4 regions of the Citrobacter sp. CFNIH10 genome follow, and region 3 is predicted to be linked to each of the others. Evidence: predicted binding sites of a transcription regulator. Region 3 holds the regulator's gene; each other region holds the start of a gene.
The links. The regulator PurR, encoded in region 3, represses purine synthesis genes. The targets are predictions, from matches to a motif close to CANGCAAACGTTTGCNTG.

Region 1 (7,237 bases), 400 kb from region 3:
ACCGTCACCGCTTAAATCCAGCGCAATGCTGGCCGTGTCTTTATTCAGCCAGACGTTTACGCGGATGTCTGGCGATTCGCGATCGACATTCGGACGCGGCAGTTTTTTACGCGTGAAGGCGTCAACAATCGCATCCTTGACTTTCATCGCGCCGTACTGGCTATTGCGAATGGTGTCGTTCAGCCCGCTGAAGTGGACAGCAAAGGTCGCACCCGGATTAAACATTGCCGTCCAGTCGATGGCCTGCACACCAAGGTAAAGGTCTAAGTCACTGTAAACTTTGCACTCACCCAACGGTAAAATAATGCGCGAGGCCAGGCGACTCCACATCAGGCTCTGGTAAACAAGCCGGGTGTCGCCCTGGAAATGGACCCCACCCTGAACCACCTGACACTCCACGGCGCCGAGGCTTTCCAGTTCAGTTTTTAACAGCTCTTCCAGCCCACGGGCCGTACTGGCAAACAAAGAATTCATAGCGTCACTTATACTCGAAGAAAATTGCTGCGCATTATAGCTAATATGGGCGCTATGTCATAAAGTTGAAGGCTTATTTCTTTCGAGGGACTGTACCGTGTTGACGTTATCCAGACTTTTCATCCACCCCGTCAAATCAATGCGTGGCATTGGGCTGACCCACGCTCTGGCAGACGTCAGCGGTCTGGCTTTTGATCGTATTTTTATGGTTACCGAAGCCGATGGCACCTTCATCACAGCGCGTCAGTTTCCACAAATGGTGCGCTTTACCCCCTCGCCCCTGCACGATGGCCTGCATTTGACCGCGCCTGACGGCAGCAGCGCGCTGGTGCGGTTTGCTGATTTTGCCGCCCAGGATGCGCCGACGGAAGTCTGGGGCAACCATTTTACCGCGCGAGTCGCCCCCGATGCGATTAATCAGTGGCTTAGCGGCTTCTTCTCCCGCAGCGTGCAACTGCGTTGGGTGGGACCACAGTTGACCCGGCGGGTTAAACGCCACGCGGGCGTGCCGCTCTCTTTTGCCGATGGTTTCCCGTATCTGCTGGTGAATGACGCTTCGTTGCGCGATCTGCAGCAGCGCTGCCCGGCGGGGGTGCAGGTTGAACAGTTCCGCCCCAATATCGTGGTCTCTGGTGCTACGGCATGGGAAGAAGATAGCTGGAAAGTGATCCGTATTGGTGAGGTCATTTTTGACGTGGCGAAACCGTGCAGCCGCTGTATTTTTACCACGGTCAGTCCGGAAAAAGGGCAAAAGCATCCCTCCGGTGAGCCGCTGGCAACGCTGCAAACCTTCCGTACCGCGCCGGACAATGGCGATGTCGATTTTGGGCTGAACCTGATCGCCCGTAATAGCGGCGTGATTCGCGTGGGCGATGAAGTGGAGGTTTTATCGACCGGTCCGGCTCGCGTTTATGGCGCCGCCGACACCGGGGAGACGGTTGAAGTCGCGCAGCAACCGAATGCGACGGTCACCATCGACTGGCAGGGACAGGCGTTTCAGGGGAACAATCAACAGGTATTGCTTGAGCAACTGGAAAACCAGGGGATCCGGGTACCCTATTCGTGTCGGGCGGGAATTTGCGGCTGCTGTCGTATCAAACTGCTGGAAGGCGAAGTGAACCCGCTGAAGAGATCGGCACTTGGCGATGATGGCACCATCCTCAGCTGTAGCTGCGTGCCAAAAACCGCGCTGAAGCTGGCGCGTTAAACCGCCTGTTCCAGGCTGAAGCTGTGCGGACGAAACGACGGCTTCAGTCGGTCATTCATTATTTTAATCGCATCACCAAGCTGCATCGTCCGCCCGGCCACAACCACCCCGGGTTGCGCCAGCAGGCACAGCGCCGCATTTTCGCCAGGCTCTACCACTAACAGATTGATTTGTTCCTGGGTATCGCTCAGCCAGACACAAGCCGCATCGCCAGTGCCGGGTACCCAGTTTTCGCCGTGCGCCACAAAGTGCCAGCTTTTCGGCATTTGGGGTTTCAGATAGCGAATGGCCACCAGCGCATTGAGCACCAGCTCAGCTTTCTGGTCTTTAGAGAGCTCAAGGTCGCGGCACTTTTCTTCAAAGGAGAAGTACAGCGCGGCATCGTCAACGCAAAAACCGGACGGTGAGAATGCATCCGGGGTGAGCATTTTGCGGGCAAAACGCGAGCGAAATAACATGCCATTGGCTAAATCGAGCATCATTCGGTCATGCTCTTCGTCATAATACCAGCGCCAGTTATCGTCAGGTTTAATTCGCATTGTTTTCTCTCCCCTCTCCATCGCCCCGTTGCAAAATTGTCCTTTTTCGCCGCTTCGTTTATTACCTTAATAAGCAAAGCTTAAAATGTTTAAATAAGCAACAGTGAAAGAATATAAAACAACCAGGGGAGGAAATAAACCCCTGGTTGTCTGATATTCTGATAAAGAGAGAGAAAAAATCAAATATGGGTAACGATTTCTTTAATCAGTGGCGGACCTTTAAAAATAAAACCAGAATAAATCTGAACCAGCGACGCCCCGGCAGCCATCTTCTCGCGCGCGGCAATCACTGAGTCGATACCGCCAACGCCAATAACAGGCAACTGACCTTTTAATTCCTGAGACAGACGGCGGATAATTTCTGTACTTTTTAATTGCAGCGGACGACCACTTAAGCCACCCATTTGATCGCAATTTTTCATTCCCTGAACCAAAGAACGATCGAGTGTTGTATTGGTGGCAATAACACCATCAATATTATGGCGTACTAAACTATCGGCAACCTGGATCAGTTCTTCCTCAGAAAGATCCGGCGCGATCTTTACAGCGATCGGAACATATTTCTGGTGGATCTTTTGCAGATCGTTTTGTTTATTTTTAATCGCCGTAAGCAAATCATCCAGCGCGTCGCCATATTGTAATGAACGTAATCCCGGCGTATTTGGCGAGGAGATATTAATGGCAATATAACCGGCATAGGCATAGATTTTTTCCATACAAATCAGATAGTCATCTTTACCCTGCTCAACCGGCGTATCTTTATTTTTGCCGATATTAATTCCGAGCACCCCGTCATAATGGGCCTTTTTAACGTTCTCGACCAGGTTATCAACGCCGTGGTTATTAAAGCCCATACGGTTGATCAAACCTTCGGCATCGACCAGGCGGAACAGTCTTGGCTTATCATTGCCGGGCTGTGGACGCGGGGTCACGGTGCCGATCTCGATCGAGCCAAATCCCATCGCGCCCAGGGCATCAATACACTCCCCGTCCTTGTCCAGACCAGCAGCCAGACCAAGCGGATTTTTAAAGGTTAATCCCATACAGGTGACCGGTTTCGCCGGTACCTTCTGGCGGATCAACGCTTCTAGAGGCGTTCCCGTCACACGACGTAATTGCTGAAAAGTTAATTCATGAGCGCGCTCTGGATCGAGCTGGAAAAGGGCTTTACGAACGAAGGGGTAGTACATGAACTCTCCTGGATTCCCGGTGTGCAAACCGGGGGCGTATTATGGGTGATATCGAACAAAAAGGGAATTGACCTGCGGCAATAAAAAGCAAACGTTTTCCCTGGCAGCTTCTTTTTATGCAATTTTCAGCTTTTCAATTCCGCATAAATCATTTCGATTCCCGATTCCCCTCTGTCAGACTGCAAAAATTGTTATCAATGTTAAATAAAAGCGAACAATTGGTTATAAGGGGAGAATGCAATTATGCGCGTCATCACTTTGGCGGGAAGCCCACGCTTTCCCTCTCGATCCAGTGCTTTACTGGAATATGCCCGGGAAAAATTGAACGGTCAGGACGTTGAGGTGTACCACTGGAATCTGCACAACTTCGAGCCTGAAGATCTGCTGTATGCCCGTTTCGACAGCCCGGCATTGAAAACACTGGTCGCACAACTGAAAGAGGCGGACGGCCTGATCGTTGCCACGCCGGTTTATAAAGCCGCCTATTCCGGGGCGCTAAAAACGCTGCTCGATCTGCTCCCCGAACGGGCGCTGGAAGGTAAAGTCGTCCTGCCTCTGGCGACAGGCGGCACCGTTGCACATCTGCTTGCCGTCGATTACGCGCTGAAACCGGTGCTCAGCGCCCTGAAGGCGCAGGAGATTTTACACGGCGTCTTTGCCGATGACTCCCAGGTGATCGACTATCAGCATAAGCCGCATTTCACGCCCAATTTACAGCTGCGTCTTGATAAAGCGCTGGAAACGTTCTGGCACGCCCTGCACCGCCGCGACGTTAAGGTTCCTGCTTTTGATACTGTGCGAGGTGCGGCCCATGCGTAATCTTCTCAAAGCTCGTACGGCATGGCTGGCATTCGCCGGACTGCTGGCCTTTTGCGGACTGACACAGGCGGCGGAGCCCTCACCTGATGCCCTGCGTATAGGCTATCAGAAAGGCAGCATCAGTATGGTCCTGGCGAAAAGCCACCAGCTGCTGGAAACACGTTATCCCGGAACCAAAATATCCTGGATTGAATTTCCCGCCGGACCGCAAATGCTGGAAGCCCTGAACGTCGGCAGTATTGATCTGGGCAGCACCGGCGATATTCCGCCCATTTTCGCCCAGGCCGCTGGCGCAGATTTAGTGTACGTCGGCGTAGAACCGGCGAAACCGAAAGCCGAAGTGATTCTGGTGCCGGAAAACAGCCCCATCAAAACGGTGGCGGAACTGAAAGGCCATAAAGTGGCGTTCCAGAAAGGATCCAGCTCGCACAACCTGCTGCTGCGCGCCCTGCAACAGGCCGGGCTGAAATTTACCGATATCCAGCCGACGTATCTTACCCCTGCCGATGCCCGAGCGGCGTTCCAGCAGGGTAACGTTGATGCATGGGCCATCTGGGATCCTTACTATTCCGCTGCATTATTGCAGGGCGGTGTGCGCGTACTGAAAGACGGCAGCGATTTGAAGCAAACGGGATCGTTCTATCTCGCCGCGCGACCGTACGCTGAGAAGAACGGCGCGTTCATTCAGGGCGTGCTGGATACCTTCAGTCAGGCAGATGCGTTAACCCTCAGCCAGCGGCAGGAAAGCATTGCCCTGCTGGCGAAAACAATGGGACTGCCAGAGCCCGTGATTGCGTCATATCTCGATCATCGCCCGCCGACCCGCATTTCACCGGTCAGTGACGCTGTAGCCGCGTTGCAACAACAAACCGCAGATCTGTTTTACGACAACCGCCTGGTACCGAAAAAAATCGATATCCGCCAGCGCATCTGGCACCCCACTCAACAGGAAGGAAAATCATTATGAGTCTGAATATGTTCTGGTTTTTACCGACGCACGGTGACGGTCACTATCTGGGGACGGAGGAAGGCTCGCGTCCGGTGGATCATGGCTATTTACAGCAGATTGCGCAGGCGGCGGATCGTCTGGGATTCACCGGTGTGTTGATCCCCACCGGGCGATCCTGTGAAGACGCGTGGCTGGTCGCGGCATCAATGATCCCGGTAACTCAGCGACTCAAATTCCTGGTCGCATTGCGCCCGAGCGTCACTTCACCGACAGTCGCCGCACGGCAGGCCGCTACGCTTGACCGCCTCTCCAACGGTCGCGCGCTGTTTAACCTGGTCACCGGCAGCGATCCACAGGAACTGGCGGGCGACGGTGTGTTTCTCGATCACAGTGAACGTTACGAGGCCTCTTCGGAGTTCACCCAGGTCTGGCGTCGTTTATTGCAGGGTGAAACCGTCGACTTCAACGGTAAGCACATTCACGTTCGCGGAGCGAAACTGTTCTTCCCGCCCATCCAGCAACCCTATCCCCCACTTTACTTCGGCGGCTCTTCAGATGTCGCCCAGGATCTGGCCGCTGAACAGGTCGATCTGTACCTCACCTGGGGCGAACCGCCTGAGCTGGTGAAAGAGAAGATAGCCCAGGTACGAGCCAAAGCGGCGGCGCGTGGGCGTAACATTCGTTTTGGCATTCGCCTGCACGTCATTGTCCGTGAAACCAACGAAGAAGCATGGCGAGCCGCGGACCGGCTGATCGCTCACCTTGATGACGACACGATCGCGAAGGCGCAAGCGGCGTTTGCCCGGACGGATTCTGTCGGTCAGCACCGAATGGCGGCGCTGCATAACGGCAAGCGCGACCAACTGGAGATCAGCCCGAATTTGTGGGCCGGTGTGGGTCTGGTGCGCGGTGGCGCCGGGACCGCGCTGGTCGGCGACGGACCGACGGTGGCGGCGCGCATCAACGAGTATGCCGCGCTGGGCATCGACAGCTTTGTCCTTTCCGGCTACCCACATCTGGAAGAGGCGTACCGGGTCGGCGAACTGTTGTTCCCGCATCTGGACGTCGCGATCCCGGAAGTCCCACAACCGCAACGCCAGCATCAGCAGGGTGAAGCGGTGGCGAATGAATTTATCCCGCGTAAGGTTGCGCAAAGCTGAGGAGAACCGTGATGGCAACGCCAACGAAAAAGTGGTTGTTACGCGTTGCCCCCTGGTTTTTACCGGTGGGCATCGTCGCCGTCTGGCAACTGGCCTCCTCCATGGGCTGGCTCTCCGGGCGTATTTTACCCTCACCGGAAGGGGTGATCATCGCCTTCTGGACGCTCTCCGCCAGCGGCGAACTCTGGCAGCATCTGGCCATCAGTTCCTGGCGTGCGCTGATCGGCTTTTCGATCGGCGGTTCGATTGGCCTGACGCTGGGGCTGATCAGCGGCTTATCGCGCTGGGGAGAACGCCTGCTGGATACCTCCATTCAGATGCTGCGCAACGTTCCACATCTGGCACTCATCCCGTTAGTGATCTTGTGGTTCGGCATTGATGAAACCGCGAAGATTTTTCTGGTCGCGCTGGGGACGCTCTTTCCTGTCTACATCAATACCTGGCACGGGATCCGCAACATCGATCGCGGCCTGGTGGAGATGGCGCGTAGCTACGGATTATCCGGCTTTTCGCTGTTTATCCATGTGATCCTGCCCGGCGCCCTGCCCTCGATCATGGTCGGCGTGCGCTTTGCGCTGGGGCTGATGTGGCTGACGCTGATCGTCGCGGAGACCATTTCAGCCAATTCAGGAATCGGTTATCTGGCGATGAACGCTCGCGAATTCCTGCAAACGGATATCGTGGTTGTCGCCATTATTCTCTACGCCCTGCTCGGTAAACTGGCCGACGTCAGCGCTCAACTGCTGGAACGCGTCTGGTTGCGCTGGAACCCGGCTTATCATGTGAAGGAGACCACCGTATGAATACCGCCCGTCTGAACCAGGGTACACCGCTCCTGCTGAATGCGGTAACGAAAAAGTACGCGGGTAACATCGTACTGAATCAGCTTGATCTCCATA
Region 2 (7,237 bases), 1.4 Mb from region 3:
AGTTCGGGCAGCAGCATGACGCGGATAAAATCGTTTTCCATCCACACGGCCTGGTAATCGCGCATTTCGCGCTTGCCGGTCAGGGTGTCGATCACGCCGTAGGGGTAAACCGCACCTGAAGAGCCCTGATAAACCCGTTTTTCCAGAAACATCGGGTTCGGATCTTCCTCACCCACCGTCCAGGTCGGTAGTGAGAGGGTTTCCTGCCAGACCTTAACAGAACCGTACATGCTGCCTCCACTCAATAAACAAAAGTAAAATGTCATCTTGTGGCTATTGTGTGGCAGTTAACTGGCGGTAAAATGCGCAATGCTCACGCAATATAGTTAAGGGAGTTAAGTGTATGCAGCGTTCGGGATTCAATAACGCCCGGGTCAGACAGGCGAATAAACAGATCTTCCTGTCGCATTTGTGGCGCGAAAAGCAGCTCAGTAAATCGCAACTGGCGCAGCTCACCGGCCTGTCGATTCCGGCGGTGAGTAACATTCTTGAAGAATTGCTGGACGAAGGGCGGCTGTGCCACTCCCGTGAAACGCTGAGCCAGCGCGGACTCAGCAACGGGAGTTTTCATCTGCCGGTACAGGGCGCGTGGACGCTGTGTATCAACGTCACCCCGACCAGTCTGACCAGCCAGCTGGCCGATGCGCGTCTGGTGGCGGTTGGCGACTGGCAGCATGAGGTGATTAACGCCGCGACGCCTGACGCGCTGCTTGCCGCAATAGCCAACCACTGGCGGCGCTGGCGTCAGCGCTATCCCGACACCACGATCAACCTCGCGCTGGGCGTCCACGGTCAGGTGGATCCGATCACCGGTGCGTCGAAAACGATGCCGCAGGCACCGTGGAAAACGCCGGTGGAAATCAAGTATCTGCTGGAGGAACGACTCGGTATACAGGTCCGCCTCGACAACGACTGCGTGATGCTGGCGCTGGCGGAAAAGTGGCAAAACCCGGCGGCCAACGAGGACTTCTGCGTGATTAACGTCGATTACGGCATTGGCTCATCGTTCGTCATTCACGACAATATCTGGCGCGGCAGCCTGTACGGCAGCGGTCAGATTGGGCATACCATTGTTAACCCCGACGGGATCGCCTGCGACTGCGGTCGTTATGGTTGTCTGGAAACCGTCGCCTCCCTGAGCGCGCTGAAAAAGCAGGCCAGAGTCTGGATGAAGGCGCAGCCAGTGCCGGGAAGGGATCCGGAAACGCTGACCACGGATTTACTGATCGACGCCTGGCGCAAGGGTGATGTACGCATTCAGGCATGGGTGGAACATGCCGCCAGCGCGATTGGTTTAAGCCTGTATAACTTTCTTAATATCCTGAATATCAATCAGATCTGGCTGTACGGACGCAGTTGCGCCTTCGGTGAATCCTGGCTCAATACGCTACGGCAACAGACGGGATTTAACCCTTTCGATCACGGCGATAACCCGCGGGCGAAAGCGACGCAAATTAGCGTTGGCACGCTGACCCGCGCCCAGCAACTGATGGGCATTGGCTATCTGTACGTGGAGTCGCAACTGAACGAAATATAAGCTTATGGCGCGAATGGCGAGGCTCGGGGTTGTGTAGTAGTTTTAAAGTACATTACTCATGCTAATGAGCCTGCTATGAACACGTTACGTTATTTTGATTTTGGAGAATCACGCCATCTGTTTTTATTGATTGCCCGTATTGCGCTGGCAATTCTGTTTATTATTTTTGGCTTTCCTAAACTGACAGGGTTCGACGGTACCGTACAATATATGACGTCTCTCGGTACCCCTGCGCCGATGCTTGCTGCGATCATTGCCGTTGTTATGGAGGTTCCGGCAGCGATACTGATTGTGCTGGGCTTTTTCACGCGTCCACTGGCGGTTATTTTCGTTTTCTATACGCTGGGTACCGCCGTGATCGGTCATCACTTCTGGAATATGACCGGTGATGCGGTGGGACCGAATATGATTAACTTCTATAAGAATGTCAGTATCGCAGGCGGTTTTCTGCTGCTGGCGCTGACGGGGCCGGGCGCGATTTCCATTGACCGGCGCTAAAAAGGAAAAAGGCCGCATCGGCGGCCTTTTGCTTGCAGCAAAACGGAATTATGCGTAAACCGGGAAGCGTGCGCAGATATCCAGAACTTTCCCTTTGATGCGCTCAATCACCGCTTCATCATTGATGTTGTCAAGCACATCACACATCCAGCCCGCCAGCTCTTTCGCTTCCGCTTCTTTAAAGCCGCGACGCGTAATGGCCGGAGAACCGATACGGATACCGGAAGTGACGAACGGGCTCTTCGGATCGTTCGGCACGCTGTTTTTGTTCACGGTGATATTGGCACGACCCAGCGCGGCGTCAGCTTCTTTACCGGTCAGGTTTTTGTCCACCAGATCCAGCAAGAACAGGTGGTTTTCAGTACCGCCGGACACCACTTTGTAGCCACGGTTCAGGAACACTTCCACCATCGCTTTGGCGTTTTTCGCAACCTGCTGCTGGTAGACTTTGAACTCTGGCTCCATCGCTTCTTTCAGTGCAACCGCTTTACCGGCAATCACGTGCATCAACGGGCCGCCCTGCGCGCTTGGGAAAACGGCAGAGTTCAGTTTTTTGTACAGCTCTTCATCACCGCCTTTCGCCAGGATCAGGCCGCCGCGCGGACCCGCCAGGGTTTTGTGGGTGGTGGTGGTCACAACGTGTGCATGCGGAACCGGGTTCGGGTAAACGCCTGCGGCAATCAGACCCGCAACGTGGGCCATATCAACGAACAGGTACGCACCGATGCTGTCAGCGATTTCACGCATTTTTGCCCAGTCAACCACGCCGGAATAAGCTGAGAAGCCACCGATGATCATTTTCGGTTTGTGCGTCTGCGCCAGCTGCGCCATCTCTTCGTAGTCAATTTTACCGGACTCATCGATACCGTAAGGTACGATGTTGTACAGTTTGCCAGAGAAGTTCACCGGAGAGCCGTGAGTCAGGTGGCCGCCTTGCGCCAGGTTCATACCCAGAACGGTATCACCGGGTTGCAGCAGCGCGGTGTAGACCGCGAAGTTAGCCTGAGAGCCGGAGTGCGGCTGTACGTTAGCGTAGTCTGCGCCAAACAGTTCTTTGGCGCGATCAATCGCCAGTTGCTCAACGATATCGACGTATTCGCAGCCGCCGTAGTAGCGCTTGCCCGGATATCCTTCAGCGTATTTGTTAGTCAGCTGAGAGCCCTGCGCCTGCATGACACGCGGACTGGTGTAGTTTTCGGAGGCGATCAGTTCGATGTGCTCTTCCTGACGTACTTTTTCCTGCTCCATAGCCTGCCACAGTTCGGCATCATAATCGGCAATGTTCATTTCACGCTTTAACATCCGCATCTCCTGACTCAGCTAACGATAGAATTTTTGGCCTTAAAAGGCGGTCCTGTTGGACAACGGGCAACAGTATAACTGAATCATTCTGTGATAACAGGTCTTGACAAAGGAATTTACGCAAACGATTACCTTCACAGGACACAAGGCTTTGCGGAATGAAGACCTTACGAATTTCAACGGATTTCTTTTCAGGTTTGTGATGCAGATTTTTCACGTTGTAACGTTTAACACGTAAAGCGTCAAAGAACCATTTACAAAGCAGGGATATTTTTTATAAGATGCATTTGACATACATCATTAAAGATTCACATAAAGGAAGACCGTATGCTTGACGCCCAAACCATCGCCACTGTAAAAGCCACCATTCCCCTGCTGGTAGAAACCGGCCCCAAACTGACCGCCCATTTTTACGATCGCATGTTCGCTCATAACCCTGAACTCAAAGAAATTTTTAACATGAGCAACCAGCGTAATGGCGATCAGCGTGAAGCCCTGTTTAATGCCATTGCCGCTTATGCCAGCAATATTGAGAATCTGCCCGCCCTGCTGCCCGCGGTTGAGAAAATCGCCCAAAAGCACACCAGCTTTCAGATAAAACCTGAGCAGTACAACATTGTCGGTACACACCTGCTGGCAACCCTCGACGAAATGTTCAGTCCAGGCCAGGACGTGCTGGATGCGTGGGGCAAAGCCTACGGCGTGTTGGCGAATGTCTTTATCAACCGCGAAGCGCAAATCTACAGTGAAAACGCCCGTAAAAACGGTGGCTGGGAAGGCACGCGTCCGTTCCGGATCGTAGCGAAAACCCCGCGCAGCGCACTGATTACCAGCTTTGAACTTGAACCGGTAGACGGCGGCACCGTGGCCGAATACCAGCCTGGCCAGTATCTTGGTGTCTGGCTGAAACCGGAAGGCTTCCCGCATCAGGAGATTCGTCAGTATTCTCTGACCCGTAAAGCGGATGGTAAAAGCTACCGTATTGCCGTGAAACGTGAAGAAGGCGGTCAGGTATCAAACTGGCTGCATAACCATGCGAACATCGGCGATGTCGTGCATTTGGCCGCACCGGCTGGCGATTTCTTTATGGCAGTCACCCCGAATACGCCGGTTTCCCTGATCTCTGCTGGCGTCGGTCAAACGCCCATGCTGGCAATGCTGGATACGCTGGCAAAAGCAAACCACACCGCGCAGGTCAACTGGTTCCACGCCGCAGAAAACGGCGACGTCCATGCGTTTGCCGATGAAGTGAGTGAACTGGGTAAAACGCTGCCACGCTTTAGCGCCCATACCTGGTATCGTGAGCCAACCGAAGCCGATCGCGCGAAAGGGACGTTTGATAGCGTTGGGCTGATGGATTTGAACAAACTGGAAGGCGCAATCAGCGATCCGGCGATGCAGTTTTATCTGTGCGGTCCGGTGGGCTTTATGCAGTTTGCCGCGAAGCAGCTTGTTGAGCTGGGTGTGAAAAACGAAAACATTCATTACGAATGCTTCGGCCCGCATAAGGTCTTGTAATGACGTCATGCCTGATGGCGCTGTGCTTATCCGGCCTATAGGATGCAGGGCCGGATAAGGCGTTTACGCCACCATCCGGCATGCGCACGGCGCGGCTTAAATTGCCGCGTCGTCTTCTTCACCGGTACGGATACGCACCACGCGCGCCACATCAAAGACGAAGATCTTACCATCGCCGATTTTGCCCGTCTGCGCTGTGCGAATAATGGTATCCACGCAGGTTTCAACGATATCGTCTGGTACGACGATTTCAATTTTCACCTTCGGCAGAAAATCCACCATGTATTCCGCGCCGCGGTACAGCTCGGTATGCCCTTTCTGACGCCCAAAGCCTTTCACTTCGGTGACGGTCATCCCGGTAATACCGACTTCAGCCAGCGCTTCACGCACATCATCGAGCTTGAAGGGTTTAATAATCGCATCAATCTTTTTCATGCTAGTCCTTGAAAAGGTCGCCTGTCTTTTAATCGGGTAAACGTAACATATTACGCAACGTTATTCTTTGAAATCGTTTGCATCCAGCTCATGGCGCGACAGGAGTTTGTAGAACTCCGTCCGGTTACGGCCCGCCATTCTTGCCGCATGCGTCACATTGCCTTTGGTGATTTGCAGCAACTTGCGCAGATAGTTCAGTTCAAACTGGTTACGCGCTTCAACAAAAGTCGGCAGCGCGGTATTTTCCCCTTCCAGCGCCTGTTCCACCAGCGCATCGCTGATAACCGGCGAAGAGGTCAGCGCCACACACTGTTCAATCACGTTCACCAGTTGACGCACGTTGCCCGGCCAACTGGCGGTCATTAGCCGCTTCATTGCATCCGTCGAAAACGCCCGCACAAAAGGCTTATGCCGCTCCGCCGACTGGCGCAGCAGATGATTTGCCAGCAGCGGAATATCTTCGGTCCGCTCCGCCAGCGCCGGGATCTTCAGACTTACCACGTTGAGGCGGTAGTATAAATCTTCACGAAACTCGCCGCGCGCCATGGCTTTCGGCAAGTCACGGTGGGTTGCCGAGATAATACGCACATCAATATCGATGTCGCGGTTGCTGCCAAGCGGTCTGACTTTGCGTTCCTGCAAGACGCGCAGCAGTTTGACCTGTAGCGGCGCGGGCATGTCGCCAATCTCGTCCAGGAACAGCGTCCCGCCTTCCGCCGCCTGAAACAGCCCCTCGCGGTTACTCACCGCGCCGGTAAACGCGCCGCGCGAGTGGCCGAATAACTCCGACTCCAGCAATTGTTCCGGTAGCGCCCCACAATTGATGGCAATAAACGGTTTACTGCTGCGCGGGCTGGCATTGTGAATAGCCTGGGCGAAGATCTCTTTCCCGGTACCGCTCTGACCATTGATCAATACACTGACGTCGGACTGTGCCACCATCCGCGCCTGCTCCAGCAGACGCAGCATCAGCGGGCTACGGGTAACAATCGATTCACGCCAGCTATCATCCGTGGCGGGTGCCGACTGCTCAAGCGCCTCGTCAATCGCCTGATACAGCGCATCTTTATCCACGGGTTTAGTCAGGAAGCTGAACACGCCCTTTTGCGTTGCCGCGACCGCATCCGGAATCGAACCGTGGGCGGTAAGAATGATGACCGGCATTCCCGGCTGCACCTTCTGGATCTCGCTGAACAGCTGCATGCCGTCCATCTCATCCATCCGCAGATCGCTTATCACCAGATCCACTTTTTCACGGTTCAAAACACGCAGCCCTTCTGCCCCGCTCTCTGCGGTCACCACGCTATAGCCTTCACTGGTCAGACGCATGCCCAGCAGTTTTAACAGGCCTGGATCATCATCCACGAGCAGTAAATGCGCCGGTTTACGACTCATTATGGGGTCACCTCATCTTGTAATGATTCCGGGGCTTGTCCCTCAGACTTGTCGCCGCCATGCGTCGCATCCGGATTGTAATTTCCCGCCGGTTTACGGGTGGAAAGCTGGCGCTCAATATCGGTCAGGTTCTCCAGTTTACGCGTGGTGAGATCGAGCTGTGCCTGAAGGTGCTGATGCTGCTGACGCAGCGTATCCAGATCGCCATCGGTCGTTTGCTGCAGTTTGCTGTAACGCTGGCGTTCTTCGGCGAGCTGGAGCTGTAACGACTGTCCGTCGCGCCAGACCTGATAAAGCGGGCGCACCTGCGCCGGGATCTGCGGGCTGAACGCATCCAGTCGCGAGACGTTTTCGCGACGCTCCAGCGGCGTAATTTTGGCATTCGCCAGCAAGATGCCGCGCTTAAAAGCGTTTTGCCAGCTGTCGTCACTCAGCGAGCGGGCCTCGCTGCGCGACTGCACCGGTAGCAGGCGATCTGCGCAGTCAATGGCGCGCAGCCAGTAAAGAGGGTTGGTATCCGTCGATTGCCCCTGCAATGCCCAGATATCAGTA
Region 3 (7,237 bases):
CGGGTCGACATTATTGTCGGTTTTTTTCGAACCGATGGTATGTAATAAGAACAGCCCTTCGGGTTTCAGATTGCGATCAACCACGTCAAAATAGGTCGCGTAATTTTTAGGGCCGACGTGCTCAAACATGCCTACCGAGACAATGCGGTCAAACTGATCGTGCAAATCACGATAATCCTGCAACAGAATCGACACATCCAACCCGGCACAGCGGGCCTGAGCCATTTTCTGCTGCTCGGCTGAAATCGTCACGCCAACCACACTGACGCCGTAATGCGTCGCCATATAGTGCGATAACCCCCCCCAGCCGCAGCCAATATCCAGCACACGCATACCGGGTTGCAGTTGCAATTTCTCGCAGATTAACCGCAGTTTGGCCTGCTGCGCCGCCTCCAGAGTATCCGCGTCTTTCCAGTACGCGCAGGAATACTGCATAAAGGGGTCGAGCATACGGCTGAATAGATCGTTGCCGAGATCGTAATGTTCTTTACCGACGATCCACGCTCGTTTTTTACTTTGCAGATTGAACAGGCGAGCGGCCGCGATGCGGAGGGTATCTTTGAAATGATGGGGAAGTTGGTTTTCCAGTCCTGCTCGCAGAACTTTGCTAAAAAACTGGTCCAGCCGATCGCATTCCCACCAGCCATCCATGTAACTCTCACCCAGACCGAGCGACCCCTCTTGTAAAACGCGTTTGAAAAAATCGGGGTTTTTAACGCGTATATCTGCTGGTGAAGAGCCGTTGATGGCAATGCCCGCGCGGCTTAATAATTCGTTAGTGATACGGTACCAGTCGTCATCCGGTACGCTGACTTCTTCTATACACGATGAACTCATAGTTTCTCCATCACTGGTCGGTGATCAGAACCTTAAAACAGCGTAGACGCTTTTTGGGCTTTGTGAGAAATCTCACGGAAACATTCCGCGAGTCTATTATCCGACGTAGAACAGAGGAAGGGAGGACCCCTTGCCGAAAAGGCCATCCATGGGGAACCGGGAACGCTCCGGTTCCCGTTAACACATAATAATTATCGTAATTTTTAACAACCGAAATTTAGTATAGGCCTCAAAAAACGATGATACAACCAAAAATTGTTAGCCGACTAATTAACGGTGATTATGAGTGATATCAATGGGATTCGCTGTGGGCAATCCCGCAATTATCATGCTGCGCACAGTCGTTAGAAGGATGCAGTTGCATCTTATAGCCCAGTCCAGCCAGTACCACCGTAGACAACATCACGCTGGTCGTGGTCAACAGCGGTGTGCTGATAAGCCAGGAAACGACCAGGCTTGCCAGGAAGCACAGACCCAACTGCAGGGTATTTTGCAGGGCTGCGGCACGACCCGTCGCCTGCGGGAATGGACGCAGCGCCTGGGCAACCACAATCGGGTAAATAGCCCCGTTGGCAATCGCCATTATGCAGAAGGGGATCAGGATCTCTGCAAGCGTGATGTGATGGATAAAACTTGCCGCCCAGGTTGCCACCACGCTCAGCGCATAGATAACCAGCAGCCAGGGCAGGAGCTGTTGTCCCTGCCATTTTTGCAACGCGGCGCGACAGCCATAGCCGCCAATCAGAAAAGCAATGGTCTGCGGTACGTAGCTCAGCCCAATCACCGCCGGGCTGTAGCCCATTTCACTCAAAATAAACGGGGAACCGGTCAACCACGCAAAGAAGCTGGCAGAACAGGCGGCGTAAATCAGGACGTTGCCGCGGTACGCTTTCGCACGCAGCAGGGTGGTGAACGTCAGTTTGTCCTTGCTGTCATCGCGAGCCCGGGTGGTGGGCTTTAAAAACAGGGCGGGCAGCATCAGCAGCAGCGTGATGAAAAACAGCGTGGCAAAGATCGCCTGCCAGGAAAGATGGGTCAGAATCCAACTGCCTAATAACGGCGCCAGTGCAGGAGACAGCCCGACCAGCGGCATGATGGTCGCGAAAATGCGGTTAATTTTATGAGAAGGATAGTAATCGGTAACCAGCGCCTGCCAGATGACGGTCGCCGCGCAGACTCCCACGGCCTGAATAAAACGCAGTACTAACAGGCCCGTTGCGCTCTCCACCCACAGCATACCCAGGCTACCGAGGGCGAAGACAGACAGACCCAGCAACAGGATCGGTTTACGGCCATAACGGTCAGAGAGGGGTCCCCACAGCAGTTGGGCGACGGCAAAGCCTGCTAAAAACAGACTCAGGCTGGCGCTGACGGCAGAGGCCGGTGTTTGCAGGTCAGATTGAATGGCGGCAAAAGCGGGCAAATACATGTCGGTTGCCAGAAAACCCAACACGCTGAGCCCTGCCAGCCAGACTAAAAACCCTTTTCCTGGTTGCATAGTTGTACTCTAATTTTGATTAATCACACTGGCGCAGAGTGTAGGGAGTGAATTTGGGCTTGTGAAACGGTAATATTTGTTTATTGCATTCAAAAATTTTGTAGGCAGATTATGTGGTCAGAATATGCGCTGGAAGTGGTCGATGCCGTGGCACGCAACGGGAGCTTCAGTTCCGCGGCCCAGGAGTTGCACCGGGTGCCTTCAGCGGTCAGCTATACGGTTCGCCAACTGGAAGAGTGGCTGGCCGTCCCGCTTTTTGAACGTCGCCATCGTGATGTGGTGTTAACCCCGGCGGGCGCCTGGTTTTTGAAAGAAGGCCGCTCTGTCATCAAAAAAATGCAGATCACGCGTCAACAGTGTCAGCAGATCGCTAACGGCTGGCGTGGGCAACTCCCCATTGCGGTGGACAATATCGTGCGCCCGGAACGCACGCGGCAATTGATCGTCGATTTCTACCGCCACTTTGATGACGTGGAACTACTGGTCTTCCAGGAGGTGTTTAATGGCGTGTGGGACGCGCTGTCAGATGGTCGGGTCGAACTCGCCATCGGGGCAACCCAGGCGATCCCGGTTGGCGGACGATACACTTTCCGCGATATGGGTAAGCTGAGCTGGTGTTGTGTCGTTGCCAGTACGCATCCGCTGGCCGCCATGAGCGGGCCGTTAAGCGATGACACGTTGCGCAACTGGCCGTCGCTGGTGCTGGAAGATACCTCCCGCACGCTGCCGAAACGCGTGACCTGGCTGCTGGACAATCAGAAGCGGGTGGTGGTGCCGGACTGGGATTCTTCCGCGACTTGTATCAGCGCCGGACTCTGTGTCGGCATGGTCCCGACACATTTCGCCAAGCCGTATCTCAACAAGGGGCAGTGGGTCGCGTTAAATCTGGAGAATCCTTTCCCGGATGCGGCCTGTTGCCTGACCTGGCAGCAGAATGATATGTCACCTGCGCTGATCTGGCTGCTGGATTATCTGGGAGACAGTGAAACGCTGAACAAAGAGTGGCTGCGGGAGCCCGATGAGACTCCCGCAGAAGAGGCTTAACGACGGTAGTCGCGGAACGGGCCATCCGCCACGGAGCGGCGCTCCACCAGGCGCGGGTGGACTTCAATAGACTGCGACTCTTCGCGTTTATTGACGATACGGTCCAGTAACATATTAAAGGCCGTCTCACCCAGTGAATCTTTCGGCTGGTGGATGGTGGTCAACGCTGGTGTAAAGAAGCGGGCGTTGCGCACGTTGTCGTAGCCAATCAGCGACACGTCCTGCGGGACGCGCAGACCCATCTCATCAGCGGCGCAAAGGGCGCCCATCGCCATGACATCGCCGCCACAGAAGACCGCCGTTGGGCGATGCGCCTGCGACAGAATTTGCTGCATGGCGCGGTAGCCGGATTCCGGCTCGAAGTCGCCTTGAACAATCCAGTTTTCAGGCACTTTAATCAGCGCTTCATCCATCGCTTTCATAAATCCGGCCAAACGGCCTGCGCCGGTGTTACGCTCCATCAGTCCTGGGATCACGCCAATTTCGCGATGTCCACGCTCGACGAGGTAACGGCCTGCCATGTAGCCGCCCTCGAAGGCGTTATCAATCACCGTATCAGTGAAGTCGGCTTTGGCTTCGCCCCAGTCCATCACCACCATTGGGATATGACGATATTCTTCCAGCATCGAGAGCAGGGGATCGGGGTATTCGGAACACATTACCAGCAGGCCATCAACGCGTTTTTGCGCCATCATCGACAGATAGGCACGCTGCTTTTCCAGGTTGTTCCAGACGTTGCCGAGGATCAGGGTATAGCCCTTCTGGAAGCAGTTCTTCTCAACCGCTTCAATAATTTCAGCAAAATAGGGGGCTTCGCTGCTCGTCGCCAGCAAACCGATAGATTTGGTATGGTTAACTTTCAGGCTACGGGCAACCGCGCTGGGGGAATAGTGCAATTCTTTGATTGCCGCCCACACTGCATTGCGTGTTTCTTCAGCGACGAAACGCGTTTTGTTAATTACGTGTGACACGGTTGTAGTGGAAACGTTTGCGCGCTTCGCTACATCTTTAATTGTTGCCATTAAATCTCACTCCAGACCCAACCTGAACATTAAATTACGCCAAGTAAACGTTTGCCTTTACTCATCCTGTGCCCAACGTCAGGGCTGCGGCACGCCGGGAAACGACACGGAACGTCAGGAAGGGGTCAATGGCCGGTACGCTAATCAAGTAAGCGTCGAATTTTGTCTGATCTTTACGAAAAGGGGAAGTATTAAAAGCACATATCACTCTAAATCGTGGGAGATTTTTACACTCAAGTGTGTAAAAATGCGCTATATCACTTTTTGTGTGGGTATAAAAAGGAGAAAAGTTGATGAGCACCGATCTGAAATTTTCATTAGTGACCACGTTTATTGTCCTGGCTTTAATCGTTGCGGGCGGCCTGACGGCGGCACTGCACTGATCCCCTCGGGGGAGTTCCTGCTCCCTCGAACCTCCCGCCATATTGTTATTGAATTTGCAAAAGTCTTTTGTATTTTTGTTAACTTCTCTTTTTTTGTGATTGATGTCATGCTTTTGACTCTTTGTTAAGCATCGCGCCCTGTCGCGAAGAGCCGGAGTCATCACTGCATGAAAATCAATTATCCGTTACTGGCGCTGGCCATTGGTGCGTTTGGCATCGGTACCACCGAATTCTCGCCAATGGGTCTGCTGCCCGTCATCGCGCGTGGCGTTGATGTGTCTATTCCCGCGGCAGGTATGCTGATTAGTGCCTATGCGGTCGGCGTGATGGTCGGCGCGCCGTTGATGACGCTGTTGCTGTCACATCGCGGACGCCGTAATGCGCTCATTTTTCTGATGGCTATCTTTACGCTCGGTAACGTGCTCTCGGCGATTTCACCGGATTACACCACGCTGATGTTGTCACGTATTTTAACCAGCCTTAACCACGGCGCATTCTTCGGCCTGGGCTCGGTGGTGGCGGCAAGCGTGGTGCCGAAGCACAAACAGGCGAGCGCCGTTGCGACCATGTTTATGGGGCTGACCATCGCCAATATCGGCGGTGTGCCGGCGGCGACCTGGCTGGGTGAAACCATCGGCTGGCGAATGTCGTTTATGGCGACAGCGGGGCTGGGGGTTATCTCGATGTTGAGTCTCTTCTTATCATTGCCAAAAGGCGGTGCCGGGGCGCGCCCGGAAGTGAAAAAAGAGCTGGCGGTGCTGATGCGTCCTCAGGTGCTCTCCGCGCTACTGACTACCGTACTGGGAGCGGGCGCCATGTTCACGCTCTATACCTATATTTCGCCTGTTCTGCAAAGCATCACCCATGCGACACCGGCCTTTGTGACCGGGATGCTGGTTCTGATCGGTGTGGGCTTCTCCATTGGCAACTACCTCGGAGGGAAACTGGCCGATCGCTCGGTTAACGGCACGCTGAAGGGCTTTTTGCTGCTGCTGATGGTAATTATGCTGGCGATCCCTTTCCTGGCGCAGAATGAACTGGGCGCGGCGGTCAGCATGGTGGTCTGGGGGGCGGCAACCTTTGCGGTCGTCCCTCCGTTACAAATGCGCGTCATGCGTGTGGCTCATGAAGCGCCGGGTCTCTCATCTTCCGTGAACATTGGCGCGTTTAACCTTGGAAATGCGCTGGGCGCTGCGGCTGGCGGGGCCGTCATTTCAGGCGGATTAGGTTACAGCTTTGTTCCTGTGATGGGGGCGATTGTGGCGGGTATGGCGCTGTTGCTGGTGTTTATCTCGGCGAGAAAACAACCTGAACAGGTGTGCGTCGCCAGTTAACGGCAGGACAAAAACGCAGAAGGGATTCCCTTCTGCGTTATCTTTTTTACGCGGCGAAGTTCTTCGCTACAAACTCCCAGTTTACCAGCGCCCAGAAGTGTTCCAGGTAGCCAGGACGCGCATTGCGGTAGTCAATGTAGTATGCATGCTCCCATACGTCGACGGTCATCAACGGCGTGGCGTCGGTGGTCAACGGCGTGCCAGCGTTGGAGGTGGAAACGATAGCCAGCTTGCCCTCTTTTCCTTTAACCAGCCAGGTCCAGCCAGAGCCGAAGTTTTTGATCGCCGCGTCGGTAAATTGCGCTTTGAACTCGGCAAAGCTGCCGAAAGAGGCGGCAATCGCGTCAGCCAGTTCGCCGGTTGGCTCGCCACCAGCATTCGGTGCCAGGCAGTTCCAGTAGAACGTGTGGTTCCAGACCTGAGCAGCGTTATTGAACACGCCGCCTTCCGAACTGCGTACGATCTCTTCCAGTGATTTCCCTTCAAAGGCGGTGCCTTTGATCAGGTTGTTCAGGTTGGTGACATAGGTCTGATGGTGCTTGCCATAGTGATATTCCAGCGTCTCGGCGGAAATGTGCGGCGCAAGCGCATCTTTGGCATACGGTAGTGCAGGTAATTCGAACGACATTGCTTCTCTCCTTATTATTAATAGTATTTCGCGCAATAACCTTATTGTGCGTAAGGATAGGGTAGCAAATTGAAAGGTGAGACAAAAGATGAACTTACCCTGTTGCGTTAACAACAGGGTAAAGTTTTAACGAATGGTTTTGGGCGTCATGACCCGGCGAGCGCCGACATAGTGGCGTTGCCAGTAATCTTCGCTGAGCGATGTGATCTGGATTTCCTGACCGCTGCGCGGTGACTGAATAAATTTGCCGTTGCCGACATAAACGCCGACGTGATCGGCAGTACCACGTCCCTGAGTGCGGAAGAACACCAGATCGCCATTTTTCAATTCCCCACGATCAATCGGTGCGGCATCACGCAGGTGATACATTTCATTTGCTGTGCGCGGAATACGGAATTTAACCAGATCTTTATAAGCGTAATAAACCAGACCGCTGCAATCGAAACCGGTGCGCGGAGACGTACCACCCCAGCGGTACGGCTTGCCAATCT
Region 4 (7,237 bases), 1.4 Mb from region 3:
CAGATCGTACTCGGCGTCACGGGTCATCTTCATGGAATAGGCATTCAGTGCGTCATAATCAAAGAAGCCCTTAAAGATGTCGTCCAGACAGTAGCGCAGAATGTTATCCAGCAGGATCATTGGTTTACGGCGACGCGGGGCTTCCGGCGGCAGATTCACAAAGCGTGGAACCTTGTCAGACGGAATTTCCAGCAGCGCATAGCGAATGGTGTCGCCGCGAATAATTTCGACTGCCAGATAGGTGTAGTCATCCTTCAGGAACTGTACCAGATCCGTTTCGCGGTTAATTAAAATAGGGGTGATGTGCTGGCGCAGATACTGTTTGAAATAGTGGCGCAGCCAGCTTTGCTGATTGACTGACAGTTGACGCTCGTTGATCAGGAAGATCTGATTACGCGCCATCTCCAGCAGCAGTTCGTTATACAGGCCATCGAATTCCTGGTCGGCTTTCAGTACGCGGGACTGGATTTTGCCTAACAGGTGGCGAGAATGTGAATTTGAACCCTGTTCTTCGCTGATGATGATGCGACGTTTGAGCTCTGCGAAGCGAACTTTGTAGAATTCATCCAGGTTATTGGAATAGATGCCTAAGAAACGCATCCGTTCAATTAGCGGGTTTGATTTATCCGCGGCTTCCTGGAGCACACGTTCGTTGAACGCTAACCAGCTGAGCTCTTTCTCGATATAAAGCTTTTCCTGACCCATTAATACTTATACTCCGTTTTATTCACGGGACACTGCCTGATTATTATGGCGAGCATTGCGCTCAGATGTCCAACTGTGCCAGAAAAATATGACAATAAACCGTCTGATCGCAAAGGGGAAGGGGGACTGGAGGTCTGAAGAGAAGCGCTGGCCGGATAAGGGATGACATCCGTTATCCGGCACCGTTTTTACTCGTCGGCAGCGTAGCCCTGTGGCGGCAGGCGAACACCGTCCAGCCAGGCGGCGTTATCGCGCATTTTCAGCCGTCCGTCCACAAACCAACTGACGACCAGCGGGTAAATGGCGTGTTCCTGAACCTGAACGCGGGCGGTGATTTCATCTTCGTCATCGCCCTCAAAAACCGGAACTTTGGACTGCAAAATGACCGGTCCGCCGTCGAGCTCGTCAGTGACAAAGTGGACCGAGGTGCCGTGTTCCTCATCGCCGTTTTCCAGCGCCTGACGGTGGGTGTGCAAACCGGGATATTTGGGCAACAGGGAAGGGTGAATATTCAGCAGTCGACCGTTGTAGTGCGCGACGAACGCCGGGCTCAGAATGCGCATAAAACCGGCCAGCACCACCACGTCAGGCGCATACGCGTCGATCTCAAGGATCAGCTCGCGGTCAAATGCTTCACGGCTGGAAAACTGATCCGCCGTCAGCGTATGGGCCGGGATTGCCGCTTTTCTGGCACGCTCAAGGCCGAACGCGTCGGCCTTGTTGCTGAATACTGCCCGCAGGGTGCCGTTGATTTTCTTCTCTTTGCAGGCATCAATAATCGCCTGCAAATTGCTTCCGTTACCGGAAATAAGCACCACAATATTCATTATTCAATAACCACGCGCTGCGCGGAATCGGAAGCCTTGATGACGCCGAGCTTCCAGGCTTTTTCACCTTTTGCCTTCAGCAGGGTAAGGGCGTTGTCTACTTCTGCCGCCGGAAGAGCAATGACCATGCCGACGCCGCAGTTAAAGGTACGATACATTTCATGCTGGCTGACGTTGCCGGCGCTTTGCAGCCAGTTAAAAACAGCTGGCCACTGCCAGGAGGATTCATCGATCACCGCCTGCGTGTTGTCCGGCAGTACGCGCGGAATGTTTTCCCAGAAGCCGCCGCCGGTCAGGTGCGCGATAGCGTGCACATCAACCTTTTCAATCAATTCCAGAATCGATTTCACGTAGATGCGGGTCGGCGCCAGCAGGTGGTCGGCCAACGGTTTGCCTTCCAGAACCGTCGTTTCTGGATCGCAGCCGCTGACTTCAACAATTTTACGTACCAGTGAGTAACCGTTGGAGTGCGGACCGCTGGAACCCAGTGCAATCAACACATCGCCATCGGCCACTTTGGAACCGTCAATGATGTCTGATTTTTCGACCACGCCGACGCAGAAACCCGCGACGTCATAATCTTCACCGTGATACATCCCCGGCATTTCAGCGGTTTCCCCGCCGACCAGCGCGCAGCCGGATTGCAGGCAGCCTTCGGCGATACCGTTAATCACGCTGGCTGCGGTATCCACATCCAGTTTGCCAGTGGCGTAGTAGTCGAGGAAAAACAGCGGCTCAGCACCCTGAACGACCAGGTCGTTGACGCACATCGCCACGAGATCAATGCCGATGGTATCGTGACGCTTCAGATCCATCGCCAGACGCAGTTTTGTCCCGACGCCATCAGTACCGGAAACCAGCACTGGTTCACGATATTTTTGCGGCAATGCGCACAGCGCACCGAAGCCACCCAAACCACCCATCACTTCCGGGCGGCGAGTTTTCTTCACTACGCCTTTGATTCGATCCACCAGAGCATTACCCGCGTCAATATCAACACCGGCATCTTTATAGCTAAGAGAGGTTTTATCGGTCACTGCCTGGTTCCCCACGTTTTCTTACGGTAAAAGTAAAATTCGGCGCAATTCTAGCAGGGAAAGCAAACGTTTGCGAGCCTGTGTTGCATCCGTTTTTATCTGTCGAGATTTGCTGCATTTTCTCCGCGGCGCGGTGTTTTTATGACCTGAACCACGAAAATGAAACCGGGTTCAGTTTCACCCTTGAAAGCAGTGCCGGGATTGCTCAGTATCATACTGAAACCGGTTTCTGTTTTGTCATAGCAAATTAACGAGGGAAACTATGTCTGGATTTAACGCGAATTTCATGTGGGGCGGGGCGGTCGCCGCTCATCAGCTTGAGGGCGGCTGGCAGGAAGGCGGAAAAGGGATCAGCGTTGCTGACGTCATGACGGCGGGCGCTCATGGCGTGGCGCGAGAAATTACCGATGGCGTGCTGCCCGGCAAAAACTACCCTAACCACGAGGCGATCGATTTTTATCATCGCTACAAAGAAGACATTAAGCTTTTCGCTGAAATGGGCTTTAAATGTTTCCGGACGTCCATTGCCTGGACGCGCATTTTCCCACTTGGGGATGAAACGCAGCCAAACGAGGCGGGACTGCAATTTTACGACGATCTGTTTGATGAATGCCTGAAGTATGGCATTGAACCGGTAATTACCCTGTCGCATTTCGAGATGCCCTACCATCTGGTGACGGAGTATGGCGGCTGGCGCAACCGGAAGCTGATCGACTTTTTTGTCCGCTTTGCGAAGGTCGTCTTTACCCGCTATCAGGGCAAAGTGAAGTATTGGATGACCTTCAATGAGATCAACAACCAGGCCAATTACCATGAGGATTTTGCACCGTTCACGAACTCCGGCCTGAAGTATCAGCCAGGTGAAGATCGTGAACCGGTAATGTACCAGGCGGCGCACTATGAACTGGTGGCCAGTGCGCTGGCGGTGAAGGCGGCACGAGAAATTAACCCGGCATTGCAGATCGGCTGCATGATCGCCATGTGCCCCATCTACCCACTGACCTGTGCGCCAAACGACATGATGATGGCGATGAACGCCATGCACCGTCGCTACTGGTTTACCGATGTGCATGTGCGGGGGAAATATCCGCAGCATATTCTCAACTATTTTACGCGCCGCGAGTTTGACCTCGATATCACGGAAGAAGACCGTGTTGCTCTGTCCGAAGGCTGCGTCGACTACATCGGTTTTAGCTATTACATGTCGTTTGTCACCAAAGCGACAGACGATAACCCGCAACTCGATTATGACGAGAGCAAAAGTCTGGTCTCCAATCCCTACGTACAGAAATCGGACTGGGGCTGGCAGATTGATCCGGTGGGATTGCGCTATTCGCTGAACTGGTTCTGGGATCACTACCAGTTGCCGTTGTTTATCGTTGAGAACGGGTTTGGTGCGATTGATGTTCAGTTGCCTGACGGCACCGTGGATGACAGCTACCGTATCGAGTATATGGCGGCACATCTTCGTGAAATGAAAAAAGCGGTGGAAGAGGATGGCGTGGATCTCATGGGGTACACGCCGTGGGGATGTATCGATCTGGTTTCTGCGGGAACGGGAGAGATGAAAAAACGCTACGGGTTTATCTACGTTGATAAAAATAATGACGGTAGTGGGACGCTGGCGCGCAGTCGTAAGAAATCTTTCGCCTGGTATCAGCAGGTGATAAAAAGTAACGGTGAATCCCTCTGATTTCAGCCACTTGATACTTGGCCCCGCACAGAATGCGGGGCGTGTTTTATACTCATCACCCAAACGTATACTACTTTGCTTGATCCAGGTCATGCATACGTTATGTTGCGCCAGAGAGGAAAAGCGGTATAATCCGGCGATTTTTTTTGTGGTTGCCACTCGTCTGAGGAAAGGAGAAGAGTATGAAGATCGTGGAAGTCAAACACCCACTCGTCAAACACAAGCTGGGTCTGATGCGTGAGAACGATATCAGCACCAAACGCTTTCGTGAACTCGCCTCGGAAGTAGGCAGTCTGCTGACCTACGAAGCGACTGCGGGCCTGGAAACCGAAAAAGTAACCATTGAAGGCTGGAATGGTCCGGTCGAAGTGGATCAAATCAAAGGCAAAAAAATTACCGTTGTACCTATCCTGCGTGCCGGTCTGGGCATGATGGAAGGCGTGCTGGAAAACGTACCCAGCGCACGTATCAGCGTGGTCGGCATGTACCGCAACGAAGAAACGCTTGAGCCGGTCCCGTATTTCCAGAAGCTGGTATCCAATATCGACGAGCGCATGGCGCTGATCGTCGACCCGATGCTGGCAACCGGGGGTTCTGTTATCGCCACTATCGATCTGCTGAAAAAAGCGGGCTGCAGCAGCATCAAAGTGCTGGTGCTGGTGGCGGCCCCGGAAGGGATCGCCGCGCTGGAAAAAGCGCATCCGGATGTGGAACTCTACACCGCGTCGATCGACCAGGGCCTGAACGAGCACGGATACATTATTCCGGGGCTGGGTGATGCCGGCGATAAGATTTTTGGTACGAAGTAAGTGAATAACTGATAAATAGCCGACTTTAAGAGTCGGCTTTTTTTTGAATAAAACAACTCAACGATTCATAACAAACACACTCAGAGGAAAACACTATGACGCGCCGTGCTATCGGGGTGAGTGAAAGACCGCCACTTTTACAGACAATCCCGCTTAGTTTGCAACACCTGTTCGCCATGTTTGGCGCAACCGTGCTGGTGCCAGTTCTGTTTCATATCAACCCGGCTACCGTTCTGTTGTTCAACGGGATCGGGACCTTGCTGTATCTCTTTATCTGTAAAGGAAAAATTCCTGCCTATTTAGGTTCAAGCTTCGCGTTTATCTCACCGGTTCTGCTGCTGTTGCCGTTGGGATACGAAGTGGCGCTGGGCGGCTTCATCATGTGTGGTGTGCTGTTCTGCCTGGTTTCTTTCATTGTCAAGAAAGCGGGAACCGGCTGGCTGGACGTGATGTTTCCTCCTGCGGCAATGGGCGCAATCGTTGCCGTCATCGGTCTTGAACTGGCAGGCGTGGCCGCTGGTATGGCTGGATTGCTGCCTGCGGAAGGACAATCTGCGGATTCGAAGACCATCATTATCTCGATGGTGACGCTGGCGGTGACCGTGTTTGGCTCGGTGCTGTTTCGTGGTTTCCTTGCGATTATCCCGATCCTGATTGGGGTACTGGCAGGTTATGCACTGTCATTTGCGATGGGCGTGGTTGATACCACACCGATTGCCGAGGCGCACTGGTTTGCGCTGCCGACCTTCTACACGCCGTGCTTTGAGTGGTTCGCCATTCTGACTATTCTGCCTGCGGCGCTGGTGGTGATTGCCGAACACGTCGGTCACCTCGTGGTCACGGCGAATATCGTCAAAAAAGATCTGGTTAGCGACCCGGGCCTGCATCGCTCGATGTTTGCCAACGGTTTGTCGACGGTGATTTCTGGCTTCTTTGGCTCCACGCCCAACACCACCTACGGTGAGAACATTGGTGTAATGGCAATCACCCGTGTTTACAGTACCTGGGTAATTGGCGGCGCGGCGATTTTCGCGATTCTGCTGTCCTGCGTCGGTAAACTGGCGGCGGCGATCCAGATCATTCCGCTACCGGTGATGGGTGGGGTGTCATTGCTGCTGTACGGGGTGATCGGGGCATCCGGTATTCGCGTGCTGATTGAATCGAAAGTGGATTACAACAAAGCGCAGAACCTGATCCTGACCTCTGTCATTCTGATCATTGGCGTCAGCGGCGCGAAAGTGCACATTGGCGCGGCGGAGCTGAAAGGAATGGCGCTGGCGACGATCGTTGGGATCGGTCTGAGCCTGATCTTCAAGCTGATTTCTGTCCTGCGCCCGGAAGAAGTGGTGCTGGACGCGGAAGATGCGGATACGCCGAAGCCGTAAAATGGGATCCGGGCAGTGATGCTGCCCGGTTCTAACGCGACGGAATTCTGTGGTAAACTCATCACGATTTTAATGAAATCTGGGTTGAGGTCTCTCTGAACACACCGGCACAGCTCTCTTTGCCACTTTATCTGCCTGACGACGAAACGTTTGCAAGTTTCTGGCCGGGAGATAACGCCTCTTTACTGGCCGCACTGCAAAACGTGCTGCGCCAGGAGCATAGCGGATACATCTATCTCTGGTCGCGTGAAGGCGCCGGCCGCAGCCATTTGCTGCATGCTGCCTGTGCTGAATTATCGCAGCGTGGTGATGCCGTTGGCTATGTGCCGCTGGACAAGCGCACCTGGTTTGTACCGGAAGTGCTCGACGGGATGGAACACCTGTCGTTAGTCTGTATCGACAATATTGAATGTGTCGCGGGTGATGAAGAGTGGGAGATGGCGATTTTTGATCTCTACAACCGCATTCTGGAATCCGGAAAAACGCGGTTACTGATCACCGGCGATCGTCCTCCACGGCAGTTAAAGCTGGGGTTGCCCGATCTGGCCTCGCGTCTGGATTGGGGGCAAATCTACAAGCTGCAACCGCTGTCGGATGAAGATAAGCTGCAGGCGCTACAGCTACGCGCCCGACTGCGCGGATTTGAACTCCCGGAAGACGTGGGGCGCTTCTTGCTCAAACGGCTCGACAGAGAAATGCGCACGCTGTTTATGACGCTCGATCAGCTTGATCACGCCTCCATCTCCGCGCAGCGCAAATTGACCATTCCGTTCGTGAAAGA

Region 1: the regulator PurR is predicted to act here: its motif matches at 3,495-3,512, upstream of pyrD (quinone-dependent dihydroorotate dehydrogenase).
Region 2: the regulator PurR is predicted to act here: its motif matches at 3,455-3,472, upstream of glyA (serine hydroxymethyltransferase).
Region 4: the regulator PurR is predicted to act here: its motif matches at 2,629-2,646, upstream of purM (phosphoribosylformylglycinamidine cyclo-ligase).

Annotation. Positions count from the first base shown of each region.
Region 1 is NZ_CP026216.1:3,263,918-3,271,154, reverse strand. It holds gene rlmKL (bifunctional 23S rRNA (guanine(2069)-N(7))-methyltransferase RlmK/23S rRNA (guanine(2445)-N(2))-methyltransferase RlmL) at 1-474, opposite strand, end outside; gene C2U53_RS19415 (YcbX family protein) at 572-1,681, shown strand; gene zapC (cell division protein ZapC) at 1,678-2,220, opposite strand; gene pyrD (quinone-dependent dihydroorotate dehydrogenase) at 2,400-3,410, opposite strand; gene ssuE (NADPH-dependent FMN reductase) at 3,654-4,229, shown strand; gene C2U53_RS19390 (sulfonate ABC transporter substrate-binding protein) at 4,222-5,196, shown strand; gene ssuD (FMNH2-dependent alkanesulfonate monooxygenase) at 5,193-6,338, shown strand; gene ssuC (aliphatic sulfonate ABC transporter permease SsuC) at 6,350-7,141, shown strand; gene ssuB (aliphatic sulfonates ABC transporter ATP-binding protein) at 7,138-7,237, shown strand, end outside.
Region 2 is NZ_CP026216.1:5,103,786-5,111,022, forward strand. It holds gene C2U53_RS29070 (DUF5107 domain-containing protein) at 1-230, opposite strand, end outside; gene C2U53_RS29075 (ROK family transcriptional regulator) at 344-1,537, shown strand; gene C2U53_RS29080 (DoxX family protein) at 1,613-2,035, shown strand; gene glyA (serine hydroxymethyltransferase) at 2,084-3,337, opposite strand; gene hmpA (NO-inducible flavohemoprotein) at 3,665-4,855, shown strand; gene glnB (nitrogen regulatory protein P-II) at 4,952-5,290, opposite strand; gene glrR (two-component system response regulator GlrR) at 5,351-6,685, opposite strand; gene qseG (two-component system QseEF-associated lipoprotein QseG) at 6,685-7,237, opposite strand, start outside.
Region 3 is NZ_CP026216.1:3,660,611-3,667,847, forward strand. It holds gene cfa (cyclopropane fatty acyl phospholipid synthase) at 1-837, opposite strand, end outside; gene punC (purine nucleoside transporter PunC) at 1,130-2,335, opposite strand; gene punR (DNA-binding transcriptional activator PunR) at 2,447-3,379, shown strand; gene purR (HTH-type transcriptional repressor PurR) at 3,376-4,401, opposite strand; gene C2U53_RS21530 (YnhF family membrane protein) at 4,695-4,784, shown strand; gene C2U53_RS21535 (MFS transporter) at 4,952-6,118, shown strand; gene sodB (superoxide dismutase [Fe]) at 6,165-6,746, opposite strand; gene C2U53_RS21545 (C40 family peptidase) at 6,873-7,237, opposite strand, start outside.
Region 4 is NZ_CP026216.1:5,038,438-5,045,674, reverse strand. It holds gene ppk1 (polyphosphate kinase 1) at 1-705, opposite strand, end outside; gene purN (phosphoribosylglycinamide formyltransferase) at 894-1,535, opposite strand; gene purM (phosphoribosylformylglycinamidine cyclo-ligase) at 1,532-2,569, opposite strand; gene C2U53_RS28820 (6-phospho-beta-glucosidase) at 2,832-4,262, shown strand; gene upp (uracil phosphoribosyltransferase) at 4,445-5,071, shown strand; gene uraA (uracil permease) at 5,167-6,456, shown strand; gene C2U53_RS28805 (DnaA inactivator Hda) at 6,552-7,237, shown strand, end outside.